Regions from separate parts of the Mesorhizobium sp. M1143 genome, predicted to be linked through region 2. Evidence: riboswitches for the same ligand, from Rfam matches in the RefSeq annotation. Region 2 holds a riboswitch; the other holds the start of a gene.
What was found. Region 2 has a riboswitch for cobalamin ahead of NKH35_RS16305 (aromatic ring-hydroxylating oxygenase subunit alpha). Riboswitches for the same ligand answer to the same signal wherever they lie in the genome.
Positions count from the first base shown of each region.

Region 1: another riboswitch for cobalamin. It lies ahead of NKH35_RS23890 (DUF1636 family protein); the one in region 2 lies ahead of NKH35_RS16305 (aromatic ring-hydroxylating oxygenase subunit alpha).

Region 1 covers NZ_JAMYMJ010000044.1:789-7,918, reverse strand. The annotation lists gene NKH35_RS23920 (NADH-quinone oxidoreductase subunit C) at 1-582, opposite strand, end outside; gene NKH35_RS23915 (hypothetical protein) at 579-1,118, opposite strand; gene NKH35_RS23910 (NuoB/complex I 20 kDa subunit family protein) at 1,123-1,704, opposite strand; gene NKH35_RS23905 (NADH-quinone oxidoreductase subunit A) at 1,695-2,060, opposite strand; gene NKH35_RS23900 (winged helix-turn-helix domain-containing protein) at 2,388-3,611, shown strand; gene NKH35_RS23895 (DUF6348 family protein) at 3,641-4,333, shown strand; cobalamin riboswitch at 4,392-4,596, shown strand; gene NKH35_RS23890 (DUF1636 family protein) at 4,635-5,060, shown strand; gene cobW (cobalamin biosynthesis protein CobW) at 5,063-6,115, shown strand; partial or broken gene NKH35_RS23880 (cobaltochelatase subunit CobN) at 6,134-7,130, shown strand, end outside.
Region 2 covers NZ_JAMYMJ010000021.1:58,978-66,107, forward strand. The annotation lists gene NKH35_RS16290 (serine kinase) at 1-375, opposite strand, end outside; gene NKH35_RS16295 (PqqD family protein) at 527-949, opposite strand; gene NKH35_RS16300 (FAD-binding oxidoreductase) at 1,107-2,207, opposite strand; gene NKH35_RS16305 (aromatic ring-hydroxylating oxygenase subunit alpha) at 2,245-3,492, opposite strand; cobalamin riboswitch at 3,610-3,811, opposite strand; gene NKH35_RS16310 (DUF680 domain-containing protein) at 4,311-4,517, shown strand; gene NKH35_RS16315 (DUF680 domain-containing protein) at 4,584-4,787, shown strand; gene NKH35_RS16320 (DUF680 domain-containing protein) at 4,859-5,092, shown strand; gene NKH35_RS16325 (ABC transporter ATP-binding protein) at 5,165-6,277, opposite strand; gene bglA (beta-galactosidase BglA) at 6,344-7,130, opposite strand, start outside.

The DNA of each region.
Region 1 (7,130 bases), on a different contig from region 2:
GCCCGGCAGGACGTAGTCCGTCCCTTCCCATGGCGAGAGAAAATCGAAGTTCCTGAATTCCTGCTTCAATTCCACCGGCTCGTAGATCACGCGCTTGGCTTCGTCGTCGTAGCGCACCTCGACGAAACCTGTCAGCGGGAAGTCCTTGCGCAGGGGATGGCCCTCGAAGCCGTAATCCGTGAGGATGCGGCGCAGGTCCGGATGGCCGGAGAACAGCACGCCATAGAGATCGTAGGCTTCGCGCTCATACCAGTCGGCGCCGGGGTAGACAGCGGTGAGCGACGGCACCAGCGTCTCTTCGTCGGCCTGCACCTTGATGCGGATGCGCAAATTCTGCTTCGGCGACAGCAAGTGGTAGACGACATCGAAGCGCTTGACGCGCGACGGATAGTCGGCGCCACAGACATCGATGATCGAGATGAATTGGCAGCGCTGATCGTCGCGCAGGAAGGTCACCACGTCGATCAGGTCGCCCGGCTCGACGGAAATGCCGAGTTCGCCATAGGCCAGTACCGCGTCCTTGACGCGGCCGGACAGCTTTTCGCCGAGATAGGTCGACAGTTCACTCAGGGATGCGCTCATGACAACCTCGCCAACCAGCCCAAGACCTTGGGCGAGTCTTCCGCGTCTTTCTCGCCAAACCAAGCGCTCTGCCTGGCGACGTCAACGGTCAAAAAAACTTGACATTCATTGTCGCCGCCCGGCTCGTCAAAAAACACCTTTCCGACAAACTGGCGGGTTTCCAGATTTGCGGGGTCACCATTTAGGGCAACGCACTCCAGGAACAACTTTTCTGTGGCTGCCATCTGGCCTGACGAGGCGGAGGAAACCCTAGCCGACATTTCTGCAATCAGGTTCTTGGTTCGGTCACCAAGCGAACGCAGTCTCACGTCGCCATGATAGAAGACTATTCGTGGATCGCTTGTCGGCTCGGACTCCCAATCATTCAACATGATGTCGATACCAACGCCGGCATTGCCAAATTTTGTCTCTGTCGAAAGCGTGGAAGAAAAAAACCTCGAACCAGAGGCGGTTTCCTCGAATCGCGGCTCCAACGTCTTGAACGTCAAACCCAGCCAAGGCTCAGAGTTGCCGTAGATAATTTGAGCCTCATCCATATGACTACCGTTCGATCGTGCCGGTGCGGCGGATTTTCTTCTGCAGGAGAAGAATGCCATAGAGCAGCGCTTCGGCGCTCGGCGGGCAGCCGGGGACATAGATGTCGACCGGCACGATGCGGTCGCAGCCGCGCACCACCGAATAGGAATAGTGATAGTAGCCGCCGCCATTGGCGCAGGAGCCCATCGAGATGACGTAGCGCGGCTCCGGCATCTGGTCGTAGACCTTGCGCAAAGCCGGGGCCATCTTGTTGGTCAGCGTTCCCGCCACGATCATGATGTCGGACTGGCGCGGCGACGCGCGAGGAGCCACGCCAAACCTTTCAGAATCATAGCGCGGCATCGAGGTGTGGATCATCTCGACGGCGCAGCAGGCGAGACCGAAGGTCATGAACATCAGCGAGCCGCTGCGTGCCCAGGTGATCAGCGCCTCGGTCGAGGTGACCAGAAAACCCTTGTCGGCCAGTTCATTGTTGATCTCGAGGAAGAACGGATCGTCGGAACCGACCGGACGTCCGGTATTGGGGTCGATCAGGCCTTTGGGCTTCGGCGCGACGAGCGTTCCGGAACTGTCGTTCAATCCCATTCCAGCGCTCCTTTTTTCCACTCATAGGCAAAGCCGATGGTCAGCACCGCCAAAAACACCATCATCGACCAGAAACCGAGCATGCCGATCTTCGAGAACGACACCGCCCACGGAAACAGGAAGGCCACTTCCAGATCGAAGATGATGAACAGGATCGACACCAGGTAGAAGCGGATGTCGAATTTCATCCGGGCATCGTCGAACGAGTTGAACCCGCACTCGTAGGCGGAAAGCTTCTCCGGATCGGGATTGCGATAAGCCACCAGGAACGGCGCGATGATAAGCGCCAGGCCTACAACCGCGGCCACGGCGATGAAGAGGACGATGGGCAGGTATGAACTGAGGAGTACGTTCATGCTCGGCTTTCCGTTGGCGGCCAATCCACTTTGATTACAGCAACCAACCCTAATGCGGAAGCGCGACAGTTTAACCGCTGAACCGTTTTAGGTGCCTTTGCTGCAACGCGGCGAGGGTTAGCGCACGGCTTTCAGCGAAGCAAGTCAAACCTTGTTCAAAAGACAGTGCTGGACGGCAGGCCGGGAAAAACTGGTCCGATCTCCTCCTGTTTGATTTCCTTCATCTTTCACTCCACTTTTGTCTCCTGACACATCTCCCGCCATTTGCCTGCTAGCATGACCGGAATCGCCGGCTAAAGTCGGGAAAATGGTTCGAGGCAAGACACTTTGACGAAGGACAAAATCTCACTCCCGACGGCCAGGCGCATCGCGCTCGCCGCGCAAGGATTTCTCGATCCCCGCCCGGTCGGCACGCCCGATCGCCGCCACCTCGCCCGCGTGCTGTCGCGCACCGGCCTGCTGCAGATCGATTCCGTCAGCGCCGTGGTGCGCGCCCACTATATGCCGCTCTATTCGCGCCTTGGCCCCTACCCGCTCACCCTGCTCGACAATGCCGCAATCACCCGCAAGCGCACCGTGTTCGAGTACTGGGCGCATGAGGCCTCGTTCCTGCCGGTCGAGATCTACCCGTTGATGCGCTGGCGCATGCAGCGGGCCGAGCAGGGCGACGAAATGTATCTGGGGCTGGCCAAATGGGGCCGCGAACACGCCGCCTATATCGAAGAGATCTACCGCGCAGTCGCCGAGCGCGGCCCGATCGCCGCCTCTGCGCTCGAAGGCCAGAAGGGTTCGGGCGGCTGGTGGGGTTGGAGCCATGCCAAGCATGCCTTCGAATGGCTGTTCTGGGCGGGCCGCATCACCACGGCCCACCGCCGCGGCTTCGAGCGCTTCTACGACCTGCCCGAGCGCGTGCTGCCGCAGGCGATCCTCGACCTGCCGGTGCCGGCGGCCGAGGACGCGCACCGCGAATTGCTGCGCATTTCCGCCCGCGCCCACGGCATCGCGACGTCGGGTGACCTGCGCGATTATTTCCGCTTGTCGCCGGCCGACATGAAGGGCCGGTTGGAGGAACTGGTCGAGATGGGCGAGTTGCTGCCGGTAAACGTCGAAGGCTGGGACAAGCCGGCTTACCTCTATAGGGACGCCCGCCTGCCGCGAAAGATCAAGGCCCGCGCCTTGCTGGCCCCCTTCGATCCGGTGGTCTTCGAGCGCGCGCGCACCGAGCGTCTCTTCGATTTCCGCTACCGCATCGAGATCTACACCCCGGCCGACAAGCGGCAATATGGCTATTACGTGCTGCCTTTCTTGCTCGGCGACAAGATCGTCGCCCGCGTCGACCTCAAGGCCGACCGGCCTGCGAGTGTCTTACGCGTCCACGCCGCCTATGCCGAAGCAGGCGCACCGCCTGAGACCACCGCACAGCTTTTCGAGGAACTAAAGGAGATGCAGGGCTGGCTTGGCCTTGAGCGCATCGAAGTGACGCCGGCCGGCAATCTGGGGCCGGCATTGGCTAGCGAGAGAGATGGCCAACCCTTGCAGCGTCTGTCATAAACGCCTCAATAAGCCTCGTAGGTTGTGCAATGGCATCGGACAAAGTGCTCGACATGATCCATGGCGCCCTCATTGCGCATGGAATAGATGCAGTCCGCAGAGATAGGGACGTCATGCTCCAATCGAAGCAGCTTCGGTTTGAGGCTGAGGTGTTCGAGACGAGTTCTGACCGGCTGGTCCTGGAAATCTACATTTTTTCTCCGCTGCTTGATGTTCAGCCGGTCATTGAATCCTTTGCTGGCTTCGGCGACACGCGCGAACAGGAACTGAACCAGGCGTTTGAAAAGTTTCTCCGTGGTGTTTTCCATGTGGCCATTGAGGGACTGGCCGATCACGTCTGCGAGAACATGCAGGCCGAAATAGAGCTTTGGCAGCGAAGCAGCGCCAGTTGGAAGATCTGGCGAAAAGATGCCCGCTGGAAAATCTATAGCGGCCCGGTCATTTCTCAGGCCACAACCGAGCTATGCTCGCTGACACCAGGCTATCCAGCATTCTATGCCAAGCTGGAAAAGCTGTTCACAGCTTCGGTACCCCCCGGAAGCCATTTTGTCCGGACCTTTCTGGCAGGCTTGAAGGGCACGCTGATTAGTGCCGAAGTCCTTCTGGACAACGCGGTTTGGCATGAGGGACAGAATCTGGCTGTCGGTCATGACTGGGACTATAGCGATGGCTATCAAGCTATCCGACAGGTCATCCTGGCACTGCCGGAAGCCGGGACATGACAGCCCCTGCCGACATCGCCATGTCGTAGCCGTGCGTTGACACCGCCGCCCGCAAAAGCCTAAATCCGCTGCAGACGGTCCCCTGCCCGCAACGGCAAGGGCCAAGAGGGAATGCGGTGCGGGATTTCGGTCCCAAATCCGCGGCTGTCCCCGCAACTGTAAGCGACGAGCCAAGGCCGAAAGCCACTGGGTAACACCGGGAAGGCGGCTAACCAAGGCGACGACCCGCGAGCCAGGAGACCTGCCGTCTGAGACAAAGTATCCGATCGCCTGGCGGGTTTCCGGGCAAGGAGCACGGTTTTTGGACCAGAACAGCAGTTTTTCGGCTGGCACAGCGGACATTGCGTCCGGGGACAACGACGCCCTGACCGGCGTGACCGTCATCGTCTGCGCCTCCTGCCGCGATGAGACCGGTTCCGACGCCCATCCGCGCGCCGGCGAATTGCTGGCTGAGGACACACGCCGCGCCGCTGCCGGCGATATCCGGGTCCGCACCGCCGAATGTCTCGGCAATTGCAAGCGCCGCCTCAGCGCCGCGATCCTGCGCGATGGCTGCTGGAGCTATGTCTTCGGCGATCTGACCGCAACCAGCGGCGCCGACCTCGTTACCGGCGCAAAGCTCTTCGCGACTTCGGCCGACGGCCTCATCCCGTGGCGCGGCCGGCCCGATAGCCTCAAGCGCGGCCTCGTTGCCCGCATCCCACCCCTCGACATGCTGAAGGACTGACGATGAACGCTTCAAACCCGGCCGCCAACCTCTCCCGTGTTCCCTGCACTGTCGTTACAGGCTTCCTCGGCGCCGGCAAGACGACGCTGGTCCGCCATCTCCTGGAAAATGCCGGCGGCAAGCGCATCGCCATCATCGTCAACGAGTTCGGCGACATCGGCATCGACGGGGAAATCCTGAAAGGCTGCGGCATCGACACCTGCCCCGAGGAAAACATCGTCGAACTGGCCAATGGCTGCATCTGCTGTACAGTCGCCGACGATTTCGTGCCCGCCCTCGACAAGATCCTCGCGCTGACACCGAGGGTCGACCACATCCTGATCGAGACCTCGGGCCTCGCTCTGCCCAAGCCGCTGGTCCAGGCGTTCCAGTGGCCAAGCGTGAAGAGCCGGGTGACCGTCGATGGCGTCATCGCCGTGGTCGACGGCCCGGCGCTGGCCGGAGGCCGCGTCGCCAACGACATGGACGCGTTGCAGGCACAGCGCGCTCAGGACGAAACGCTCGACCACGACGATCCGGTCGAAGAAGTCTTCGAGGACCAGATCGCCTGCGCCGACCTGATCATCCTGTCGAAAAGCGATTTGATGGATTCAGCCGGTTCGGCCCGCGCCAACGCCATCATCAATGAGCATTCCGCTCGCGCGGTAAAAATCGTGCCGACTGCGCATGGCAAGGTCGACCCGTCGGTGCTGCTTGGCCTCGGTCTCGCCGTCGAAGACGACATCGAGAACCGCAAGTCGCATCACGACGGCGCTTTCGATCATGAGCATGACGATTTCGACACCTTCATCGTCGACATCCCCTCGATCGCCAATCCCGACGACCTGGCCAAGCGCGTCGCCACCGCCGCCGAACAGGAAAACGTGTTGCGTGTAAAAGGCTTCGTCGATGTCGGCGGCAAGCCGATGCGGCTTTTGCTGCAGGCCGTCGGCCCACGCGTCAACCATTACTATGACCGCGCCTGGACGGCCGAGGACGATCGCCGCTCGCGTCTCGTCGTCATTGGCCTGAAGGGGCTGAACCGTCCGGCGATCGAGCGTATACTCGCCGGTTGATCTCAGGCACGAGCCGCGATGCATATACTCGCCACGACCTCCGCCTCGCTCGACGATCTCGCCGAGCCAGTTGATCTCCGGCAGACGCCGGCGGATATCGTGGCGCTGTCCTTCACCGACAGCGACCTCGCCGGCCTCGCGGCGGCCTGGAAGGCCGATGCCGTCCGCCTGCCGTCGATGCGGCTGGCGGCGCTGCGCGACCTGCGCCATCCCATGTCCGTGGACCTCTGGATCGACAGCGTCGCCCGCCACGCCAAGGTGATTTTGGTGCGCATCCTCGGCGGCTACGACTGGTGGCGCTATGGCTGCGACCAACTCGCGGTGACTGCTCGCGAACGTGGCATCAAGCTGGCGCTGCTGCCTGGTGAAAGCCATGACGAGGACCTCAGGCTGATCGAAGCCTCGACGCTGCCCCGCGCGGAGTTGGACGGCCTGCTGGGCTATTTCCGCGAGGGCGGGCCGGAGAATATGGTAGCGCTGATGCAGCGGCTGGCGGGGTTGGCTGGGCAGGATGCGGCGGCGGCTGAGCCGGTCAGCGTGCCGAAAGCCGGGTTTTATGAGCCTTGCTGCGGCGTGGTCGAATTTGCCGATGTCGGCGTTCCGTCACACCCCCCTCTGTCCTGCCGGACATCTCCCCCTCAAGGGGGGAGATCAGCCGTCACCAAAGCCGGCTCCTCTTCGGCCCCGTTGAACAGGAAGCTGTCTGGGTCATCTAAGATTGGCGAAACCGTTGACGACAGCTCAATCTCCCCCCTTGAGGGGGAGATGTCCGGCAGGACAGAGGGGGGTGTGACAGAACTCCACGCTGATAACCCCATCGTCCCCATCCTCTTCTACCGCTCGATGCTGCTGGCCGCCGATGTCGCGCCAATCGATGCCCTCTTTGATGCACTCCGCCAGCGCGGCATGAGACCGATCCCGATCTTCGTCTCCAGCCTCAAAGACCCGACCTCCCTGGCCTTCGTCGGAACCGCGCTGGCCACGCTCAAGCCCACCGCCATCATCACCGCAACCG
Region 2 (7,130 bases):
GCGTTGCGGATCATGGAACTGCCAGAAGTCGAGGTCATGATAGTAGCTGCCGCGCAATCCGGCCTCTTCCAGCCGGTTGGCAAAGGCATGATGGTTGTAATCGCCTCGGCCCCAGGTGCCCGGGGCGGGGACGCCATCGATGCCCGGGTGGACGACGAAAATGCGGCAGCCGTCAGATGCAGACGGATTGCCCGGAGCCGGTATGAAGGCATGGCCGATGGTATCTGCCAGCGTGCCATGGTCGAGATGGACACTCAGGTCCAGCCCCGGCAACCGGACGCTGGCGGCAACGGGATAGAAGGCGGCGGCGCTTTCCGCGGCCGCCAGCACATGGCGGGCATAATCCGGCAGGGTTTGCAGCGTGATCAAAGGCATGTGTTGGTTGTTCAGCGTCCAGAATTGCGCCGGGTCGCCTGATGCATGTCGCTCGGGGCGGCCCCGGTTTTGAGACGACGATATGCATAAAATCAAAGATCTAAGCGCGTCGCCTGAGTCCGTTCAAACGCGACGCGCTTTAGGGAAACGATTATGCCTGTTTCACCGCCGGCCAGCCGAGAGGTTCCTCGACCTCATGGATCGGGTCGACAATGATGAGATCGGCAAGGTCGTCATGGACCTCGACCTTGAGCGGCTCATTGCTGGCAGCAAGCGCGGCCGACAGCTCGCCTGAAAGCGGTTGCGCCGGTGTTTCGGCTGGCGCAAGCAACCCGAAATCGAGCAGTCGGGCAACGAAGCTTTCGAGGTCGGCCAGGCTTATTTTTGCGGCGCCCGCGGCAGCTCCGACCAGCGCTTCAGTGGCGACGCCGGACGACAAAGCCTGCCAGACCCGGCTGCCGGAATCGGAAAAGCCGAAATACTTACCGTTCGAAAGATCGAGAACGACGGCTTCGCCATCGAATGATTCGAAAACGATGTCCTTGCTTGCGACCGCGTAGACCCGCTGTTGCATCGCTCTGTCCCCCGTTCCATGCGCTCATGAAGGGATGCGCCGGTTTCACGGTCTGCCAGCCCTTCCTAAGTGCGTCTAAATCACTCGGCCTATGCTTGGCAAGACAAAGACCCGCACAACGCCTGCGTCGGCGACCGTTGCGGCGAAGTCGACCGGCTCAAGCCTCGATTTCGAGCGCCGACAACGGTTTCGAGCAGCAGGCAAGGATGAAACCGTCATCGATCTCGTGGTCGAGGATGCCGCCATTGTGGCTCATCTCGACTTCGCCGGAGACCTTCTTCACCTTGCAGGTGCCGCACAGGCCGAACTCGCAGGCGGCGGGAATCCGCACGCCCGAGCTGCGCGCGGTCTGCAGCACGGTCTGGCCGGCGACGCATTCGGCATCGACCTCCGAAAGCGAGAAGCGGATCGGCGTCACGGCTTCGACAGGTGCAGCGATGCCGTCCTCGACCGGGGAGGCAATCGGCGCCGGAATTTCCTCCACCACAGGCGCGGCAAAGCTCTCCTGATGGTATTTCGTCATGTCGAAGCCGGCGGCATCCAGCATGCCGCGCACGGCGCGCATGAACGGATCGGGGCCGCAGCAGAAGATTTCGCGCTCGCGGAAATCCGGAGCCAGCAAGGGCAGCCGGATCGCGTCGATGCGCCCCATATGACCGTACCAGCCCTCGCGGCTGGAACGTTCCTCGATCATGAAGCCGAGCGACAGGCCGGGCATATGGCCGCCGAGCAGTTCGAGTTCCTTGCGGAAGATGATCTCTTCGGCACGCCGCGCGCAGTTGACGAAACCGACATCGGTCCATGGCGCGCAGTCGTTCAGCCAGCGCAGCATCGACATCATCGGCGTCACGCCGGAGCCAGCCGAAATGAACAGGTATTTGGCCGCCGGGTGGCTGTGCAACGAGAAGTCGCCCGCCGGTCCATAGGCCTTGACGTGCGAACCGGGTGCCAGATGGTCGAACATCCAGCGCGTGCCGATGCTGCCGGCCTGCGCCTTGATCGTCACCGCGATCGAAAACGGCCGCGATGGCGACGACGACAGCGTGTAGGTGCGCATCAGCGGCCCGTCCGGTGTCGGCAGTTCCAGCGTCAGGAACTGGCCCGGCTTGTAGCGGAACCAGGTCTGGTTGTCGGAGCGGAAGGTGAAGGTCTTGACGTCGGGCGCCTCGTCGCTGACGCCGATCACTTCCAGCACCTGCAGCCTATCGTTCCACGGCGCCATCTGGTCGAGATGGCGATAGAGCCCAAGATCCGTCATCGCATTCATCCTCTGGTCCCTCTTCGCCTGCTCCAGCTCACGCGACGCTGCGCAGCGCCGGCCGGCCGCCTTCGGCAAGGCGCGGGCCGATGAAGGCCGCGTACCATTCGACGAACTGGATCACGCCGCCCTCATGCAGCTCCGAATAGGGGCCGGGCTCATAGGCCGGCGACAGGATGCCGAAGGCGTTTTCCTCGACGATGCGGCGGTCCTGGTCGTTGGTCTCGGTCCAGACGTGGGTGAGCTCTTCAAGGTTGTAGTCGACGCCCTCGACCGCATCCTTGTGCACCAGCCACTTGGTCGTCACCGCGGTTTGCGTGGCGCTGATCGGCAGCACCCGGAAGGTGACCGCATGGTCGATCAGGATGTGGTTCCAGGTCGTCGGATAGTGGTAGTGCATCAAGGTGCCGATGCGGTCGGCGGCAACAGTGTCGGAGAGGTTCTTCGTCACCGCGCACCTGCCCGTCATCGTATAGCTGACGGCATCGCGCAGCAGCGGCGCGCGGGTGGCGCGGTACTGTCCGGCCGGATCGATGCGGAACTTGCTCGGCAGGCCCGCCGCCTCGCATTTCGCCCAGTGCGCCAGCATCTCCGGATCGCTGTCGGCGCCCTGCACGCCGGTCACCGTCGGCGCTTCGGGGAATGTCTTGCACAGCTCTGGATGATTGCCGGCGCAGTGATAGCATTCGCGGTTGTTTTCCCAGACCAGCTTCCAGTTGCCCTTCTCGATGATGGTGCTCTCGAAGGCGACCTTGGCTTCATTCAGCCCGTGCGGCTTGAGGTAGGGCTCTATCATGGCGCGCATCGGCGCAAAGTCGGCAGGTTCTTTTGCCAGGCAGATGAAGATATAGCCGCCGACGCTCTCGCAGGCGACGGGCTTCAGGCCGAACTGGCTCTTGTCGAAACCGTCGGCCATCTGGCGGGCAAACAGCAGCCGGCCGTCAAGCTCGTAGGTCCACTGGTGATAGGGGCAGACAAGCTTTGCCGCCATGCCCTTCTCAGTGTTGCAGACACGGCTGCCGCGATGGCGGCAGGAATTGTGAAAGGCGTTGATGTTGCCCTTCTGGTCGCGGACCAGCACCACCGGATAATCGCCGATCTGCACGGTGATATAGCTGCCGGGCTTCGGCAGTTCGCAATCATGGCCGATGAACAGCCAGTCGCGATACCAGATAAGCTCCATGTCGAGCTTGAAATAGTCCGGGTCGGTGTAGAAGGGCTGTTCCAGCGAAAAGCCTTGCTTGCGGCCGTTCAGGAGCCTCAGCATGTCGTTGCGCGTATCCATAGTTCTGTCCTCGTGGTTTAAGGACTGAACTTGGTGGTGATGGAGGAAGGATCGGACGCAGGCCGGCGCGGCGCCGGACATGCACTATCCACCTCTTGACCGCCCACCGCGATCAGTCGAGTCTATGCATCTCGGGCTGGTTTCCGGGCTCTGGAGTTGTCCTTGCGGACCATCGCGACACCTTCCCAGGCTCTTGCCCAGTGGTCTCCCGTTGCGACTTCAACTCCACCACCGTTGCGGGGGCAGCGCCGGATTCTGACCGGCTTCCCAATTCTCCGCTGCGTCGTCACGAAGCGGCACCTGAGATGCGTTCATCTAATCACGGCAGCGATCGCGACGTCGGCATGAAAGCGACATCGTATCCATGCGGCGCGACACGCGCGGCATTCGCCCCCCGCCGCCGGTCAAAGAGCTGAGACGTTTCTTGCGACGCCATCATCGCCGTTTCGAATCGCTGCGGATCCAGTTCGATCGGGGGCAAAAAGGGCTCAACGGTATCGAAAAGTTACTATTAGCAATCTCTAATCGAACCGAACGGTTCGTTTCTGTTGACAATGCGTGCAGGACGGTGTGAACGACGGCCCGGAAACCGACACCGGAGCGAACCACTCGGTTCGACATAAGCAACTGAAAACAATGCGATAAATGACCATAGAGGAACTTCCTAGCACAATTTCAAGGTGCAGGACCGTGGTCCACACGGAACAACTTCGTGATTGGAAACCAGCCTATGGCTTTCCCACATCGGGGCTGTCCGAACGACGCGAATTCCTCCCAAGACACGCCGCTAGACGGACAGACAAACTGGAGTACTAAAAATGAAAAAGATCATCCTCACTGCCGCAGCCGTTTTGGCGATCACCGGCAGCGCCTTCGCCGGTAGCGACAATTACGGTTCCAATGGTGCGAACCAGCCAGCCGTCTCGGTCGACAGCTCGTATACGGCTTCCATTCAGAAGCCGGCGCACGCTGACAAGCAGCCTGTCGTTCAGGGCGCCGACCGCGACCTCTACGGCAATCGCTGATCCCGACCAAAGAAGGGCGGCTAACCCGTCGCTCTCGGGATCCCAAAAAATTCAGGAGTATTTGAAATGAAAAAGATCATCCTTGCTGCCGCCGCCGTTTTGGCCATCTCCGGCAGCGCTTTCGCCGGCAGCGACAACTACGGTTCGAACGGCGCCAACCAGCCTGCGATTACGTCGACCGATAGTGGCCATACGGCTTCGGTTGAGAAGTCGACTCCAGCCGAGCAGGCGCCTGCCCACGGTGCCGACCGTAACCTTTTCGGCCGCTAAAAGCCGGTTTCCAGCACGTGGCGGGCTTATCCGCTGCAGCTGGCAGCATCAGAAAAATTCAGGAGACTAAAATGAAGAAGATCGTTCTCGCCACCGCAGCCGTTCTGGCTGTTTCGAGCGCTGCCTTTGCCGGCAGCGACAATTATGGCTCCAATGGCGCCAACCAGCCGGCCGCTGCCGTCGACACCACCCGCACTTCGTCGACCGGCACCAACTCGGCGGTCTACAAGCTGCTGAACTCGTCGGACGACCAACAGAAGTTCGTTCCTCAGAGCAGCGACAGGGATCGGTTCGGCAACAACTAACAGCCGAAGCTTAAAAAAGAGTGGCGGGCCTGGCCCGCCGCTCTTTTTTTATGCCTGTACGACGCAGCTATCTCAAGCCGCCTTCACTTCCACCGGCTTGAGCGAGAAGGAGTGCCCATCGGCGTCGAAGATGTGCAGGTCCCCGGCATCCGCGGTCAGTCGCAGCTTTGCCCCGCGCTTGACCTCGACATTGCCGGGCAGCTTGGTCACCAACGGCAGGTCAGCGCGGCCGATATCGACATAGACAAGCTGCACCTCGCCGAGTTGCTCGACATAGTCCACCACGCCCTCGAAAAGATATTCCGCGCCGGTGGCGGCCGACAGATCCTCCGGCCGCACGCCGAAGCTGACTGCCGCACCCTTTGCTGACGCCGGCGTTGCGATCGGCACCGTTGCCTTGCGGCCGCCGACATGGCTGACGATTGTCGGGTTGCCCGTCCTGTCGATTGTCGCCGGCAGGATGTTCATGGCCGGCGAGCCGATGAACTGGGCAACGAACAGATTGCCGGGCTTCTTGTAGAGGTCCATCGGCGTGCCGACCTGCTCGATATGGCCATCCTTCAGCACGACGATGCGGTCGGCGAGCGTCATCGCTTCGACCTGATCGTGGGTGACGTAGATCATGGTCGTGGCAGGCATCGATTCCTTGAGCTTGGCGATCTCGATGCGGGTCGCGACGCGCAGCGCCGCGTCGAGATTCGACAGCGGCTCGTCGAACAGGAACACTTTCGGATTGCGCACGATGGCGCGACCGATGGCGACACGCTGGCGCTGGCCGCCCGACATCGCCTTGGGCAGGCGGTCGAGATATTTGGTCAGCTGCAGGATTTCGGCGGCCTGCCGCACCCGCTTGTCGATCTCGGCCTTGCTTTCCTTGCCGATCTTCATCGAGAAGGCCATGTTGTCGTAGACGGTCATGTGCGGATAGAGCGCATAGGACTGGAACACCATGGCAATGCCGCGCTTGGAAGGCGGCACGTCGTTCACCACCTCGCCGGCGATCTGCAGCTCGCCGGAGGTGATCTCCTCAAGCCCGGCGATGGACCGCAGCAAGGTCGACTTGCCGCAACCCGACGGGCCGACGAAGACGATGAACTCGCCCGACTTTATGTCGAGGTCGATGCCGTGGAGAATGTGCAGATTGCCGTATGATTTCTTCACCTGTCTCAGCGTGACATCGGCCATAATTTCCTCCCAGTGATTTCCCTAGAGAACCTGGATTTCCTCAAAAAATCCAGTTTCGTCAAAAACTCAGTCGATGCGCCCGAACCAGGCGCCGTAGCCGCCGAGGCGGATGGAACCTGTGCCGGATTGTCCCGAAAAACCGTGCCCGGCCAATGGCAGCAGCGCCTGACCACCGAGATCGACCTCGGCCGGCTTGCTGGCCAGATTGAAGACGCAGACGATCTGCTCATTGCCCTCACGGCGGGTGAAGGCGACGGTGTCGCCCTCGCTTTCGATGAACTCGATGTCGCCTTTGGCCAGGGCCGGATGCTGGCGGCGGAAACCGAGAAAGCGCCGGTAGTGCTCGAGCAGCGAGGCCGCGTCGCCCTGCTGAACATTGACCGCTTGCGACAAGTGCTTGCCCGGCACCGGCAGCCAGGGCTTGGCCGTCGAAAAGCCGGCATTGCTGGCGGTTGCATCCCACACCATCGGCGTGCGGCAGCCGTCGCGGCCCTTGAATTCGGGCCAGAAGCGAATGCCGTAGGGGTCCTGCAGATCCTCGAACTGCAACTCGGCTTCGCCAAGCCCAAGCTCCTCTCCCTGATAGAGGCAGACCGAACCGCGCAGCGACATCAGCAGCGCCGAGATAACCTTCAGATAGGCGGCCGGGTCGGCCTCGTCGGCGGCCCAGCGCGAGGCCGGACGCATCACGTCGTGGTTGGAAAAGGCCCAGCACGACCAGCCGTCGCTGGCGACCTTGCCGAAGGCTTCCAGCACCTGGCGCACCTTGGCGGCGCTGATCTTTTCCGGCGCCAGGAAATCGAAGGAATAGCACATGTGGACGCGTTTGCCGCCGGCGGTGTAGGCGGCGACC